DNA from 4 places in the Actinoallomurus sp. CA-142502 genome. Region 4 is predicted to be linked to each of the others. Evidence: riboswitches for the same ligand, from Rfam matches in the RefSeq annotation. Region 4 holds a riboswitch; each other region holds the start of a gene.
The links. A riboswitch is a leader RNA that binds a small molecule or an ion and turns the genes downstream of it on or off. The one in region 4 is predicted to bind cobalamin.
Positions count from the first base shown of each region.

Region 1: another riboswitch for cobalamin. It lies ahead of cobN (cobaltochelatase subunit CobN); the one in region 4 lies ahead of ACQEV1_RS05080 (HoxN/HupN/NixA family nickel/cobalt transporter).
Region 2: another riboswitch for cobalamin. It lies ahead of ACQEV1_RS04705 (ribonucleoside-diphosphate reductase subunit alpha); the one in region 4 lies ahead of ACQEV1_RS05080 (HoxN/HupN/NixA family nickel/cobalt transporter).
Region 3: another riboswitch for cobalamin. It lies ahead of ACQEV1_RS40900 (magnesium chelatase subunit D family protein); the one in region 4 lies ahead of ACQEV1_RS05080 (HoxN/HupN/NixA family nickel/cobalt transporter).

Region 1 covers NZ_JBNJMY010000001.1:8,814,069-8,817,829, reverse strand. The annotation lists gene ACQEV1_RS41125 (AMP-binding protein) at 1-588, shown strand, start outside; gene ACQEV1_RS41120 (VOC family protein) at 593-982, opposite strand; gene ACQEV1_RS41115 (helix-turn-helix domain-containing protein) at 1,056-1,904, opposite strand; cobalamin riboswitch at 1,955-2,098, shown strand; gene cobN (cobaltochelatase subunit CobN) at 2,138-3,761, shown strand, end outside.
Region 2 covers NZ_JBNJMY010000001.1:878,611-882,371, forward strand. The annotation lists gene ACQEV1_RS04690 (cation:proton antiporter) at 1-231, opposite strand, end outside; gene ACQEV1_RS04695 (cation:proton antiporter regulatory subunit) at 245-727, opposite strand; gene ACQEV1_RS04700 (hypothetical protein) at 891-1,250, opposite strand; cobalamin riboswitch at 1,423-1,638, shown strand; gene ACQEV1_RS04705 (ribonucleoside-diphosphate reductase subunit alpha) at 1,736-3,761, shown strand, end outside.
Region 3 covers NZ_JBNJMY010000001.1:8,765,273-8,769,033, forward strand. The annotation lists gene cobO (cob(I)yrinic acid a,c-diamide adenosyltransferase) at 1-372, opposite strand, end outside; gene ACQEV1_RS40900 (magnesium chelatase subunit D family protein) at 372-2,456, opposite strand; cobalamin riboswitch at 2,514-2,636, opposite strand; gene ACQEV1_RS40905 (LLM class F420-dependent oxidoreductase) at 2,746-3,761, shown strand, end outside.
Region 4 covers NZ_JBNJMY010000001.1:1,047,740-1,051,500, forward strand. The annotation lists gene ACQEV1_RS05075 (low temperature requirement protein A) at 1-289, shown strand, start outside; gene ACQEV1_RS05080 (HoxN/HupN/NixA family nickel/cobalt transporter) at 304-1,395, opposite strand; cobalamin riboswitch at 1,427-1,595, opposite strand; gene ACQEV1_RS05085 (ArsR/SmtB family transcription factor) at 1,676-2,041, shown strand; gene ACQEV1_RS05090 (MFS transporter) at 1,992-3,221, opposite strand; gene ACQEV1_RS05095 (VOC family protein) at 3,304-3,702, shown strand; gene ACQEV1_RS05100 (protein-L-isoaspartate(D-aspartate) O-methyltransferase) at 3,716-3,761, opposite strand, start outside.

The sequences.
Region 1 (3,761 bases), 7.8 Mb from region 4:
TGGTCGTTTCTCGGCGCCGTACGCATCGGCGCGATCGCGGTCCTGGCCGACCCGGACGCCTCGGCGCTGCCCCCGGCGGCCTTCGCGGTCTGCTCGCCCGGGCGCCACCCGCACACGATCACGCCTGTGGAGCTGATCGCCGCGCTGCCCGCCGCCGCCTTCGCCGACCCGTACCCGGTGCTGCCCGAGGCGCCGGCGTACGGCCAGCACGCCACGACGTACGCCCACCGCGACCCCGAAGAGTCCTACCTGGCGATGGAGCCGTTCGGGCTGCGCGAGAACGACGTGCTGTTCTCGGTGTCGAAGACCTACGACCCGGTCGGCCTGCGCAACACCATCTTCCTTCCGCTGTTCACCGGCTCCTGCGCGGTCCTCGACTCGCGGCAGCGTTCGATCCCCCTGGTCGCGGAGGGCGTGCGGCGGCACCGGGCCAGCGTGCTGCTGTCGACGTCGGCGTTCCTGGGCCGGCTGGCGGCGGAACGGCCGGAGGGCGACTTCGCGCCGCTGCGGCTCGCGGTGTCCCAGGGGGCGACGCCACCACCGAGCCGGGTCGAGCAGTGGCTCGGCTGCCCGGTGGTGACGCCGTGATCGGTCAGCCGCCGGCCCCGGCGTAGGTGCCGAAGCTCCAGAAGACGCCTTCGGGGTCGCGCACCGTGAAACCGCGCCCGTACGGCTCGTCCTGCGGCTCCTGCACCACCGTGGCGCCGGCCGCCCGCGCCCGCTTGAACAGGCCGTCGACGTCGTCGGTCACGACATAGGCCGAACCGGTGCCGGACGGCAGGCCGGCGATGGAGCTGTCCTCGCGGGACGCGCTGCCGAGCATGACGCCTCCGCCGAGGGGCCAGCGGAGCTCGGCGTGGTCGACGCGGTCGCCGCTCTCGTAGACCGCGACGCGCTCGAAGCCGAAGGCGTCGGTCAGGAACTGGATGGCGGCGTGGGCGTCGGAGTAGCGGAACGACGGCCAGATGAAAGTTTCGCTCATGAATCCTCCTTCGTCGGAGGAGTGACCATGGGCGCTGTGTTCGTTGATTCGCTCACTACGTTCGCTCATGCCGTCATCGTCCGCCGGCGTCCTCGCCGCCGTCTTGGATGAATGGGAGATCGTCGCCGGTCAGCCAGGCCGAGGGCGGGCAGCCGCACAGGTCGTTCCACTCGCGCGCCAGGTGCGCCTGGTCGTAGAACCCGCACACGGCCGCGACCTCGGCGAGCGACGGCCGGTCCCGCCGCGACAACAGCCGCTTGGAGCGCTGGAACCGTACGACGCGCGCCGTCTCCTTCGGCGTCAGGCCGTACTCGGCGGTGAACCGCGCGGCCAGGTGCCGGCGGCTCCAGCCGACCTCGGAGGCGATGTCGGCGACGCGCGCGAGGCCGCCGCTCCCGACGATCAGCCGCCAGGCGTGGCGCAGCTCGTCCGGGGGCGCGCCCGGACGGCCGGCGTCACCGGACAGCACCTCGTCCAGTACGGCGAACCGCGCGGGCCACGACCGCGCCTCGGCCAGCCGCTCGGTCAGCTCGGCCGCCCGCGTCCGCAGCAGCCCGTCGAGCGGGATGACGACCGACGCGAGCTCGCCGGCCGGCATCCCCAGCAGTGACCGGGCGCCCTGCGGGGTGAGGCTGAGCTGGACGCCGTACTGGTCGCCGTCGTGCTCGATCAGCACCGGGCGCGTGTGCATCCCCCCGGCGAGCGCCGGAAACCCCGCGGCGTCCGAATGACGGCCGGGCTGGGTCGCGCGGGTCGGCGCGCCGAGGCTGAGCACCACGGTGAGGTACGGCGAGGGCAGCCCGCGGTGGGTGCCCGGCGGCAGACCCTCGTAGCGGTAGCCCGAGTAGTGGGCGACCAGCGGCGCCAGGCGTGCCGGCGGGGTCACCTCGGCTCGCTCCATGACGAGAGCTGAGCTGCTCATGGCCCCCACGGTAACCGTGACGAACGGCACGTCGCGTCCCTGCCGCGGAGAATTTCCTCCTCATAGACTGGCCGCGCGACGGCGAGGGAAGGAACCCGGTGCGATTCCGGGACTGTCCCGCAACTGTGATCGGATAGCGCACTCGCGCGCGGTGACCCGAGAGTCAGGAGACTTCCCGCCGTCGGCATCGGCACCCGAGCCGGGGCGAGGACCCCCGAGGGAAGGACCCACACGTGCGCGTCTTGCTGCTTTCCACCGCCGACACCGAGTTGCTGTCGGCCCGTTCCGCCGGGTACGCCACGGGCAATCCCGCCCGGCTGGCCCTCGCCGACCTCGACGCGCTCTGCGCGGACGCGGACGCCGTCGTCGTCCGGCTCCTGGGCGGTCTGAAGACCTGGCGCGCGGGCGTGGAGGACCTGCGGCGGCGCGGTCTGCCGCTGGTCGCGCTCGGCGGTGAGGCCACCCCGGACGCCGAGCTGATGGCGCTGTCCACCGTGCCCGCGGGCGTCGCGGCCGAAGCCCTGGACTACCTGCGCGAGGGCGGCGTCGGCAACCTGCGCGAGCTGCGTCGCTTCCTCGCCGGGATGCTGTCGCCGGGTGACGAGGAGCCCTGGGCGCCGCCGCAGCGGATGCCCGAGTACGGCGTGCACGGTGAGCCTGAGGCCCGCGCGGACCGGCCCACGGTGGGCGTGGTCTTCTACCGGGCGCACGAACTGTCCGGCAACACCGCGTTCGTCGACACGCTCTGCGAGCGGATCGAGGCGGCGGGCGGCAACGCGCTGCCGGTCTTCTGCGGCTCGCTCCGCTCCGCCGACGAGGGCCTGCTCGAACTCCTCGGCCGCGCCGACGCCATCGTGGTGACGGTGCTCGCGGCCGGAGCCTCCGCCGAAGATGGGTGGGACGCGGGAGCGCTGGCGGCGCTGGACGTCCCGGTCATCCAGGGCATGTGCCTGACGACCTCGCGGGAGGTGTGGGCGGCCTCCGACGCGGCGCTGTCGCCGATGGACGCGGCCATGCAGGTGGCCATCCCCGAGTTCGACGGACGGCTGATCTCCGTGCCGTTCTCCTTCAAGCAGGAGGGCCCCGACGGTATCCCGGTGTACGCCGCCGATCCCGAGCGCGCCGCCCGCGTCGCCGGCATCGCCGTGCGCCACGCGCGCCTGCGGCACACGCCGCCCGCCGAGCGCAGGCTGGCGATCGTGCTCTCGTCGTACCCGACCAAGCACGCGCGCGTCGGCAACGCGGTCGGCCTGGACACCCCGGTCTCGGCGGTACGCCTGCTGACCGCGCTGAAGGAGGCCGGCTACCAGGTCGGCGACCACCCCGACGACGGCGACGAGCTCATCCACTCGCTCATCGCGGCGGGCGGCCACGACGTGGAGTGGCTGACCGAGGAGCAGCTGCGCGCCGCGTCCGCGCGGGTGCCGCTGGAGGACTACCGACACTGGTTCGCCGCGCTGCCCGACTCGCTGCGTGAGGCCGTACGGGAGCACTGGGGCGAGCCGCCGGGTGAGCTCTACACGGACGGCGACGACATCGTGCTGGCCTCGCTGCGGTTCGGGAACGTGCTGCTGATGATCCAGCCGCCGCGCGGCTTCGGCGAGAACCCGGTGGCGATCTACCACGACCCGGATCTGCCGCCGTCGCACCACTACCTGGCCGCCTACCGCTGGCTGGACGAGACGTTCCGCGCCGACGCGGTCGTCCACCTCGGCAAGCACGGCACGCTCGAATGGCTGCCCGGCAAGGGCCTGGGCCTGTCCGCCGAGTGCGCGCCCGACGCCGTGCTCGGCGACCTGCCGCTGGTGTACCCGTTCATCGTCAACGACCCCGGCGAGGGCACCCAGGCCAAGCGCC
Region 2 (3,761 bases), 170 kb from region 4:
GTCGGGGGTGTACTCCAGGCCGAGCGTGAACAGCAGCAGGATCACGCCGACCTCGGCGCCGAGCGAGACGAACTCCTCGCTGGTCGTCAGCGGCAGGATTCCGCCGGAGCCGAACGCGAGGCCGGCCAGCAGGTAGAGGGGAATGGGGGAGATGGAGAACCGTACCGAGACGGCCCCCAGGAGCCCGAGGGCGAGGATGATGGCCCCGAGCTCGATCAGTTGACCCGTCATATGCGTCCGCGGCCTATCCCGTGGCGAGGACGTCGCCCGCGGCGGCGGTCCCCTCCGCGGTGCCGACCACGACGACGATGTCGCGAGCCTGGAAGCCGAAGTCCGGGCGCGGGCTGGCGACGACGTTCCCGTCGCGGACGACCGCGACGATGGAGGCACCGGTCCGGGTCCGGATCTGGGCGTCGCCGAGCGTACGCCCGTCGTACGGGGAGCCCGCGGCGATCGGGATCTGCGAGCTGACCAGACCCTCGACCTGCCGGTGCAGTTCGGTCAGGCGTTCGACGATCCGCGCGGAGCCGAGCAGTTCGGCGAGCGCGTTGGCCTCCTCGACGGTGAGCGGCACCGTCAGCACGCACGTGTCGGGGTCGACACGGTCGTAGACGAGCAGGTCACGGCGGCCGTCGCGATGAGAGATCGCGCCGATCCGGCGGCCCTTGGCGGTGGTGAAGACGTGTTGCAGCCCGATTCCGGGCAGAGCGGTGCGTTCGACGTCCACGGCTGTTCCCTGTTTGGTTCGGTGGTGTTCCGCCTTGATGGCGGGTAGACGGCAGCCACGCCGGGCCCGTGGTGCGGGGCGGGCGAGGGCCGGTGAGAAGGCGGCTCGGCGAGCCGGTGTCAGCGCTGTTCCACGGGGACGACTCCTCGCGGAACGTCCCAGGTCAGTACGCGTACGGAGGCGCGCGGCCGTCACGGGTGAACCGGCCGAGGGCGGTGGTCGTCACTCGGGTGCCGGGCGGGTTCGACCGGGCGCACATGACAGCGCCGGGCCGCGCGGCGGCCGGCAGGGCGGCGGCCGGGAGCGGCTTGCTCTCGGCGTTGTCCAGCCGGGGCGCGGCACCGGGCCGGAGCAGCGGGCAGGCGGCTCCCGTCACCGCCATCTCGGCCTTCGCCGGGGACGCGGCGGCCATGCCGCCGCCGGTCGAGATGAGGGCGGGGGTGAGGATCGCGCACAGGGCGAGCAGCAGTGCGACGGGCAGCGACACGGCCGGCCGCCGCCGGCGCGTAGGGTCCTCCGTCACCGCCCCCGCCCTTCCGTCCTGTGGGATCACCCGCGGCGTCGCGCGGCGGTATGTCCCGATCGCCTACTCGCCGTCGAGCCTATAGCCAGCGTCCCGTCCGGCGTACGTGACGACTCTGCGGAACCGACATGGCCAACATCTTGGGGTGGTGGCGCAAGACAAACCCTAGATGTATGGTTCTGGCGTTGCTGGTTCACCAGGGACCGATGGGACCGGTGAGACAAGAGGGAACCCGGTGTGAGTCCGGGACTGCCCCGCAGCGGTGAGCGGGAAACGACCGCCGTCAACGGCACTGGGCCGACGGGCCCGGGAAGCGACGGCCAGTAGGACGCGTCCGATGGGCGAGGCGCCCGCGAGTCCGAAGACCTGCCAGCGGCCCGTGCGCGCGAGCGTGCGGTCGTCCAGGCCTCGCGGGAGGGCCGGCGGCGAGTTCCGTCGTCGTGCGCGCCTTCTCGCGGAGCGGAAGTTCCCGAGGGAGAGAGCACGTGACACAAGAGCTCGTCGCGCCGACTACCCCCCTGCCGATCGCGGCCGAGGTCGAACGCGCCTGCGCCGGCCTGCCGGACGCCGATCCCCGGCGCGTCGGCGCCGCCGCGGACCTGGCCGAGGCCGCCCGGCAGGCCGCGTCCCTGGTGGTCACCGACCCGGCCTACTCGACCGTGGCCGCCCGGCTGCTGGCCCGGTCGATCGCCGAGGAGACGGGGCCGGTGACCTTCGCGGAGTCCGTCGCGGCGGCCTACGCCGAGGGCCTGCTGAACGAGCGGACCGCCGCGTTCGTCGCCGGCGGCGCGGCCGGCCTGAACGCCCTGGTCGACCACGACGCCGACGACCGGTTCACCTATTTCGGCCTGCGCACCGTGTACGACCGCTACCTGCTGCGGCACCCGGAGACGCGCCGCGTGCTGGAGCGTCCGCAGCACTTCCTCCTGCGCGTCGCGTGCGGGCTGGCCGACAGCGTGAGCGAGGCCGCCGAGCTGTACGGGCTGATGTCGCGGCTGGCGTACCTGCCCAGCTCGCCCACCCTGTTCAACTCCGGCGCCGCCCGCCCGCAGCTGTCCTCCTGCTTCCTGCTCGACTCACCGCGCGACGAGCTGGAGGCCATCTACGAGCGGTACGGGCAGGTCGCGCGGCTCAGCAAGTACGCGGGCGGCATCGGGATCTCCTGGAGCCGGGTCCGCAGCCGGGGTTCGCTGATCCGGGGCACGAACGGCCTGGCCAACGGCATCGTGCCGTGGCTGCGGACCCTGGACGCGAGCGTCGCGGCGGTCAACCAGGGCGGGCGTCGCAAGGGCGCCGCGTGCGTCTACCTGGAGCCCTGGCACGCCGACGTCGAGGAGTTCCTCGAACTGCGCGACAACACGGGCGAGGACGCGCGGCGTACGCACAACCTCAACCTGGCCAACTGGGTGCCGGACGAGTTCATGCGCCGGGTCGAGGCCGATGAGGTCTGGTCGCTGTTCGACCCCAAGGAGGTGCCGGAACTGGTCGACCTGTGGGGTGAGGAGTTCGACGTCGCGTACCGCGCGGCCGAGGCCGAGGACCGGTTCGTCCGGCAGCTGCCGGCGCGGCGGCTGTACGGCGCGATGATGCGCACCCTCGCGCAGACCGGGAACGGCTGGATGACGTTCAAGGACGCGGCCAACCGCGCCTGCAACCAGACCGCCGAGCCCGGCAACGTCGTGCACCTGTCGAACCTGTGCACCGAGATCCTGGAGGTGACCTCCGACGGCGAGACCGCGGTGTGCAACCTCGGCTCCATCAACCTCGCCGCGCACGTGACCGGCGACGGCGTGGACTGGGCGGCACTGCGGACGACGGCCCGTACGGCCGTACGGTTCCTGGACCGTACGATCGACCGCGGCTTCTACCCGACGCCGGAGGCGGCCGAGGCGAACCGGCGGTGGCGGCCGGTCGGCCTGGGCGTGATGGGCCTGGCGGACGTGTTCTTCCGGCTCCGGCTGCCGTTCGACTCACCCGAGGCGCTGGCGCTGTCGACGCGGATCGCCGAGGAGATCGCGCTCGCGGCGTACGGGGAGTCGGCGACGCTGGCCGCCGCGTACGGCCCGCACCCGTCCTACGACCGCACCCGCGCCGCCCGCGGCGTCCTGCACCCGGACCACTGGCCGGACGCCGCGCCGGTGCACGCCGAGGAATGGGACGCGCTGCGGGACTGGATCGGGCAGGTGGGGCTGCGCAACTCGCTGCTGGTGGCGATCGCGCCGACCGCGACCATCGCCTCCATCGCGGGCTGCTTCGAGTGCATCGAGCCGCAGGTGTCCAACGTCTTCAAGCGCGAGACGCTGTCGGGGGAGTTCCTGCAGATCAACACCTACCTGGTGGCGGACCTGAAGGAGCGCGGCCTGTGGACGCCGCGGGTACGCGACGCCATCAAGCGCGCGGACGGCTCGGTGCAGGGCGTCGAGGAGCTGCCCGACGATCTGCGCGCCCTGTACCGGACCGCGTGGGAGCTGCCGCAGAAGGCGCTGATCGACCTGGCCGCCGCACGGACCC
Region 3 (3,761 bases), 7.7 Mb from region 4:
CGTCTCGGCGGCGAGGTCGCGTTTGATCTGCTCCCAGCCCTCGCGGGCGTCCGCGGCGTGGTCCTCCTCCGTGCCGGGCCGCTGGATCCACGACCAGCCCTCGCCCATCTTGTGCCAGACGACCGTCCCGCCCTCGCCGGACGCGCCGAGCACGCGCAGCGCGCGCTCCTCACCGATGCGCCACTTGGCGGACTTGACGAACTGGAACACCCCGATCGGCCAGCCCTGGTTCCAGCCGCGCAGCGCCAGCCCGAACGCGGCGGTCGACTTGCCCTTGCCCTGGCCGGTGTGGACGATCACGAGCGGGCGGTTCCGCCGCTGCCGCGTGGTCAGCCCGTCGTCCGGGACGTTCTCGGGTTTGCCGCGCGGCATCAGGCGACCCTCCGATCGCGTACGACGCCGGCCAGGCCGTCGGCGGGCAGGTCCTCCAGGCGGACGATCTCGGCGCCGAGGCGTTCGGCGAGCCGTGCCGCGAGGCCGAGGCGCACCGGGCCGCTCTCGCAGTCGACCACCACCGAGGTGGCCTCCCGCAGCAGGGCGGCGGCGCGCAGCGCGTCGTCGACCGAGCCGTGCGTCGCGCGGCCGTCGGTGACGACGACGACGAGCGGGCGCCGCGCCGGGTCGCGCAGGTGCTCGGCGCGCAGGACGCCCGCGGCCCGCAACAGGCCCGCGGCGAGCGGCGTGCGGCCGCCCGTCGGCAGGTCCTCCAGGCGGCGTGCGCCGGCCTCGACCGAGGAGGTCGGCGGCAGCGCCGTCTCGGCCGAACCGCCGCGGAAGGTGACCAGGCCGACCTTGTCGCGTCGCTGGTAGGCGTCGAGGAGCAGGCTGAGCACGGCGCCCTTGACCGCGCGCATGCGCTGCCGGGCGGCCATCGAGCCGCTGGCGTCCACGACGAACAGCACGAGGTTGCCCTCGCGTCCCTCGCGGACCGGCTCACGGATGTCATCGGCGCGGATCACCAGGCCGGGTCCGCTGCGTCCGCGCGACCGCTGGTGGGGCGCGGCGGCGAAGAGGGTGCCGGCGAGGTGCACGGTGCGAAAGCCCGGCCGGGCGCCGGTCGTGCGGCCGTACGGGGTGCGCGCGCGGGAGCGGCGGCCGGGCGCGCCCTCGCCGATGCCCGGCACGACGAACAGGCGTGGGCGGTAGGCGGCGTCGGCCGGGGACGTCGTCGGCCGGTCGGGGCGCGGCCCCGCGTTGCCCGACAGCGCCTGGCCGATGTCGACCAGCGCGCCCTCGGCGGGCAGGTCCACCGCGTCGGGCACGGGCGTGCCGGAGCCCGGACCGTCGGGATCGGTGTCCGGATCGGGCTCGGGCTCGGGGTCCTCGGTGGTGACCTCGGCGCCGGCCTCTGAGTCGTCCTCCTCGACCGGTGGCCGTGGCTCGGGAACAGGCGGCGAGGGCGGCTTCGGCCGGGTGGAGCCGGGCCGCGGGTCCTCCTCGGTGTCGTAGTCGCCGGTGCGGTCCAGCACGTCGTCGAGCCGGTCCTCGTCCAGGCCGGGCGCGTCGAACGGGTCACGGCGCCGCCGGTGCGGCAGTGCGAGGCGCGCGGCGAGGCGTACGTCGGCGGGCGTGACGGCGCCGCGGTCGTGCCAGGCGGCCAGCGCGATCGCGGCGCGGGCCATCACCAGGTCGGCCCGCAGGCCGTCGACCTCGAACTCCGCGCAGACCGCGGTGATCTGCCGCAGCGCGCCGTCGGACAGCACGACCCCGGGCAGGCGGTCACGGGCGGCACGGATGTGCCAGGCCAGCTCGGCGTCGGCGCGCGACCAGTCGGCCGCGAACCCGCCCGGGTCGGCCTCGTAGGCCAGCCGGCGGCGTACGACCTCGGCGCGCTCGTCGGGGTCGCGGGTGGCGGCGACCTCGGCGGTCAGCCCGAACCGGTCGAGGAGCTGCGGGCGCAGCTCACCCTCCTCGGGGTTCATGGTGCCGACGAGCAGGAACCGGGAGGCGTGCCGCACCGAGACGCCCTCGCGCTCGACGTAGGACTGTCCCATCGCCGCGGCGTCCAGGAGAAGGTCCACCAGGTGGTCGTGGAGGAGGTTCACCTCGTCGACGTAGAGCACGCCCCGGTGCGCGGCGGCCAGCAGGCCGGGCTGGTACGCGCGCACGCCCTCGGTGAGCGCGCGCTCGATGTCGAGGGAGCCGACGAGCCGGTCCTCCGACGCGCCGACCGGCAGCTCGACGAGCCGGGCGGGCCGCTCCTGCCGCTCCGCCTCGTCGTGCGGGCCGTCGGGACACTCGGGGTCGGGCGCGTCCGGGTCGCAGGAGAACCGGCAGCCGGCCACGGTGGAGACGGCCGGCAGCAGCCCGGCCAGCGCGCGGACGATGGTCGACTTCGCGGTGCCCTTCTCGCCGCGTACGAGGACGCCGCCGACCGACGGCGACACCGCGTTGATCAGCAGGGCGAGCTTGAGGTCCTCCAGCCCCGCCACGGCGGAGAACGGGTAGGTGTTCACCCGGTGTTCGTCCTTCCTCGGGTTGCGCGCCCGTAGGTGGCCTGCAGGTGGCGGCCGGAGTCTCCTGGCTGCCGGATCGTCGCCCGTCCTCGGCCTTCCGGCTCACGCCGTGGCCGTCGGTTGAGGACGGACTCCCCGGTCACAGTTGCGCGACAGCCCCGGAATCTCACCGGGTTCCTCCGCGTACCGCCGATGCACAGCATGGCACACGGCCGATCTCGGCTCGACAGGTGTGCGCCGGTCTGCTCCTGTTTAGATGAAACAGGTTCTACTTCTCCCGGAGGCGCGCATGAGGCTCGGCATCAACCTCGGCTACTGGCAGCGGGACCCCGTGGACGACACCGAGACCGTGCTCGCCGCCGAACGCCTCGGCTACGACCAGGTCTTCACCGCGGAGGCGTACGGATCCGACGCCTTCACGACGCTGACCTGGTACGGCGCACGCACCTCACGGATCGGCCTGGGCACGGCCGTGACGCAGATGTCGGCGCGCACCCCGGCCGCCACCGCCATGCACGCGCTGACCCTCGACGCCCTGTCCGGCGGACGGCTCACGCTCGGCCTCGGCGCGTCCGGGCCGCAGGTCGTGGAGGGCTGGTACGGCGTGCCGTTCGCCCGGCCGCTCGCGCGCACCCGCGAGTACGTCCGGATCCTGCGCGACGTGTGGCGACGCGCCGAACCGGTGACCAGTACCGGCCCGCACTACCCCCTGCCGCTGCGGTCGTACGGGGTGGGCGACGGGGTGACGGGCCTGGGCAAGCCGCTGAAGTCGATCGCGCACCCGCTGCGCCCGGACATCCCGATCTACCTCGGCGCGGAGGGCCCGAAGAACGTCGCGCTGTCGACGGAGATCGCCCAGGGCTGGCTACCGCTGTTCGTCGACCCGGAGCGGATCGAACCGGTCTTCGGCGCGTCGCTGCGCGACCGCCCGGACGGCTTCGACATCGCCGCGACGGTCACCACGATCGTCACCGACGACCTGACGGCCGCGCTGGAGGTGGCCAAGATCCCGCTGGCGTTCTACATCGGCGGCATGGGCGCCCGCGACCGCAACTTCCACCTGGACCTGATCGGCCGGCTGGGGTACGCCGAGGAGGCCGCACGAGTGCAGGACCTGTTCCTCGCGGGACGCCGGGACGAGGCGGTCCGGGCCGTACCGGACGCACTGGCGGACGGGATCTCCCTGCTCGGCCCGCTCGACCGGATCCGCGAACGCCTGCGGCTGTGGCTGGACTCCCCGGTCACCACCCTGCTCATCGCCGGAGTGAAGGACGAACCGACCCTCAAGGCGATCCGCGCCATGGT
Region 4 (3,761 bases):
CGTCGGGCAGACCGGGCACAAGCTCGAACCGTCGCCCACGGTCATCTGTTACGCCGTCGCGATCCCCGTCGCCGTCTTCCTGACCCTGCTCCGGCTGGTGCAGGCGCCCATCGCCTCGGAGGGGGCGATGCACCCCGGTGGGGTGGCGGTCGGCGTCGTCGCCGTCGCGCTCCTGCCGCTGGCGGCCCCGGCGATGGGCGTGGCCGCCGTGGTCGCGGCCGTCGCCGGCGTCTGCGTCCTGCTGGTCGCCGTCACCATCGCGGCCGGGCGGGACCGGCCGGCGGCGTAGGGCGCCCGATGCGGTCACGGGGTGTCGTCGGGCTCGACGGCCCAGCGGTGTTCGACGTTCGTGAGACGCCAGTACGCGATCGCGACGGCCCAGACGACGACGAACAGGCCGACGATGACGAAGCCGACGTTGTCCAGGTCCAGCCCGGCGACCCAGTTGGTCACCGGGCTGTCCAGGCCCGCGTCGTCGTGCAGCAGGCCGACGATCTCGACGGTGCCGATGACGAACGCGACGGCGACCGACAGGCCGGTGATGGTGAGGTTGTAGTAGACCTTGCGGACCGGGTTGGCGAAGGCCCAGTGGTAGGCGAAGTTCATGAACGTGCCGTCGAGGGTGTCGAACAGGCTCATCCCGGCGGCGAACAGCACGGGCAGGATGAGGATCGCGTACCAGGGCAGGCCGCTGGCCGCGCCGCTGCCGGCCAGCACGAGCACGGTGATCTCGGTGGCCGTGTCGAAACCGACGCCGAACAGCAGGCCGATCGGAAACATCTGCCACGGGTGGGTGATGGCGCGCAACAGCCGGCCGAGGAAGCGGTTGAACAGGCCGCGCTGGTCCAGCTCGGCCTGCAGGGCGCGTTCGTCGAAGTGACCTTGGCGCATCGTCCGCCAGACCCGGAGGATGCCCAGCAGGGCGAGCAGGTTGAGGAACGCGATCAGGTAGAGGAAGCCGCCGGAGACGCTGGTGCCGATCAGGCCGAGCGTCTGGTGGGTTCCCGAGCCCTGGTCCATGACGGTGCCGGCGATGTGCGTGCCCAGCGAGATGAGCGCGGTCAGCAGGACGACGACGCTGGAGTGACCGAGCGCGAACCAGAACCCCACCGAGACCGGACGCTTGCCGTCGGCCATCAGCTTGCGGGTGGTGTTGTCGATCGCGGCGATGTGGTCGGCGTCGAAGGCGTGCCGCATGCCCAGCGTGTAGGCGGTGACGCCGAGCCCGACGCCGAACACCTTGGTGCCGACGGCGTAGTGCTGCGGCGCGACCAGCAGGATCAGCACACCCCACGCGGCGATGTGCACCGCGACGATGACGCCGAGCAGCGCGGCGAGACGCGTCCAGTCCCGCCGTTCGAGCGCGGACCGGACGGAGAACGAACGTGGGCTCATGGGGGAGATCGCCTTCCAGCACCTCGTGGACGACTGCGTCGGTGCCGTGGCCGGTCTCCTGGCTGACGGGTCTCGCACCGCCCGCCTTCCCAGGCCCCGAGGGGCCCAGTGGCGTGCATGGGCGGTGCACCCGATCACAGTGGCGAGGGCCGCGCCGGTCCTTCACCGGCTTCCCGAACACCACGGCGCTCACAACGTACGACGGAAGCGCGAAGCCTGCAAGGCTGATTGATCATGCAGATGTCGCGCCCGCACGCGTGAGGCGCGGGAAGATGGGATCATGCATCTCGTACCCGCCGACCGGGCCGGGCGCCGCATCATCGACGATCACCGGGTGTGCGACGCGATCGCGGCGGTCGGAGACTCGGGCGACGTCGCGCGGTGGGCCGGTCGCTTCGCGGTGCTGTCCGATCCGAACCGGCTCGCCCTCCTCCTGGCGATTCACGCCGCCGCACCGATCAGCGTGACCGACCTGTCCGTGGCCACCGGCATGAACGACGCCGCCGTCTCCCAGGCGCTACGCCTCCTGCGCACCGGCGGCCTGGTGACTGGCGAACGCACCGGACGCGTCATCCGCTACCGGCTCGCCGACCCGGTCATCCACTCCCTGCTCCACCTCGTGCGACCTCCGCACGAGGCTCCGTGACGCCGGAGGCCGCGGGCCGCTCGTGCCGGCGGGCGGCCCACCAGGCGAGCACCGCCAGGACGCAGAACCCGGCCGCGGCCGCGCAGGCGCCGCCCCAGCCCCAGCGGCCGTACGCCGCCGTGCCCGTCGTCGTGCCGAGTGCTCCGCCGACGAAGTAAACGGTCATGTACACGGTGGTGATCCGGGACCGGGCCCCGTCCACCAGGTCGTAGAGCACCGCCTGGTTGGTCACGTGCACGGCCTGGCTGCAGGCGTCCATGAGCAGTGCCCCGACGACCAGCCAGACCAGCCCGTACGTGCCGGCGGCGAGGACGCCGAAGGAGGCCAGCATCAGGACGAGGGCGGCTCCGGTGACCTGCCACGCGAGGTTCCGGTGCCGGTCCAGCAACCGTCCGCCGACGAGCACACAGCTCGCGCCCGCCGCGCCGACCAGCGCGAACAGCCCGATCTCGGTCTGCGTGTAACCGAACGACCGGCCCGACAGCAGGAACGTCACCGTCGTCCAGAAGCAGCTGAACGCCGCGAACTGGGCCGCGCCGACCAGCGACCGCCGCCGCAGCACCGGCTCGCTCCGCGCCAGCCGTACGACGGCGCGCATCTGCGCGAGATAACCGATCCCGACCTCGCGGGCCTCGGCCGGCAGCACGCGGCCCACGACGATCGCGGTGACGGCCATCAGCCCGGCCGCGACGGTATAGACACCGCGCCACCCGGCGAGACCGGCCACGACGCCGGCGAACGTACGGGAGAGCAGGATGCCGAGGAGCAGGGCGCCCATGAGCGTGCCGATGATTCCGGCGCGCTGGTGGGGAGCGGCGAGCGTGGCGGCGTACGGGATGAGCATCTGCACCACGACCGAGGAGAGGCCGATGACCACGGCCAGCACGCTCAGCAGGGCCAGTCCGGGCGCGACGGCGGTGGCCGCGAGCGCCACCGCGTCGATCGTCAGCAGCGTGGTGAGCAGCGGCCGGCGGGCGATGATGTCGCCGAGCGGCACGACCAGCAGCAGCCCGGCGGCGTACCCGAGCTGTGTCGCGGTGACGAGCGCGCCGGCCGAGGAGTCGGCCGTCCCAAGGTCGTGGGCGATGCCGTGGACCAGCGGCTGCGCGTAGTAGATGTTCGCGATCGTGACGCCGCAGGTCAGCGCCAGCAGCCGGACCAACGCCCGTGACAGGGCCATGACCACCCCCGAGGCTCGGAATCCCGGCCTCGCACCCTAGCCCCCTAAACTGAGCCTCCGTCCGCGGCGTCTGGGGGAAATCTTGACCAGCAGGTTCACCGAGTTGGTCGTCGACTGCCACGATCCGGAGCGGCTCGCGGCCTTCTGGTGCGCGGCCCTGGACTTCACGGTGATCGACCGGAGCGAGGGCAAGGTCGAGATCGGCTCCTGGGAGCCGACCGTCGAGGAGGTCCGGGCCCGCCAGATGCCGCCCACCCTGGTGTTCATCCGGGTGCCCGAGGGCAAGACGGTGAAGAACCGGCTCCACCTCGACGTCAGCCCGATCGACGGCGGTACCGACGATGAAGTGACCAGGTTGCTCGGCCTCGGCGCCGTCAAGGTGGACGTGGGCCAGGGCCCCGACCGGAGCTGGGTGGTCATGGCCGACCCCGAGGGCAACGAGTTCGACGTCCTGCGCACCCTGGCGCCGCCGACGACCTGATCGGCCCCAAGGGTCAGTGGGGAAAGCCGTACCGGCCGTGCAGCCGGACGAAGCAGGCC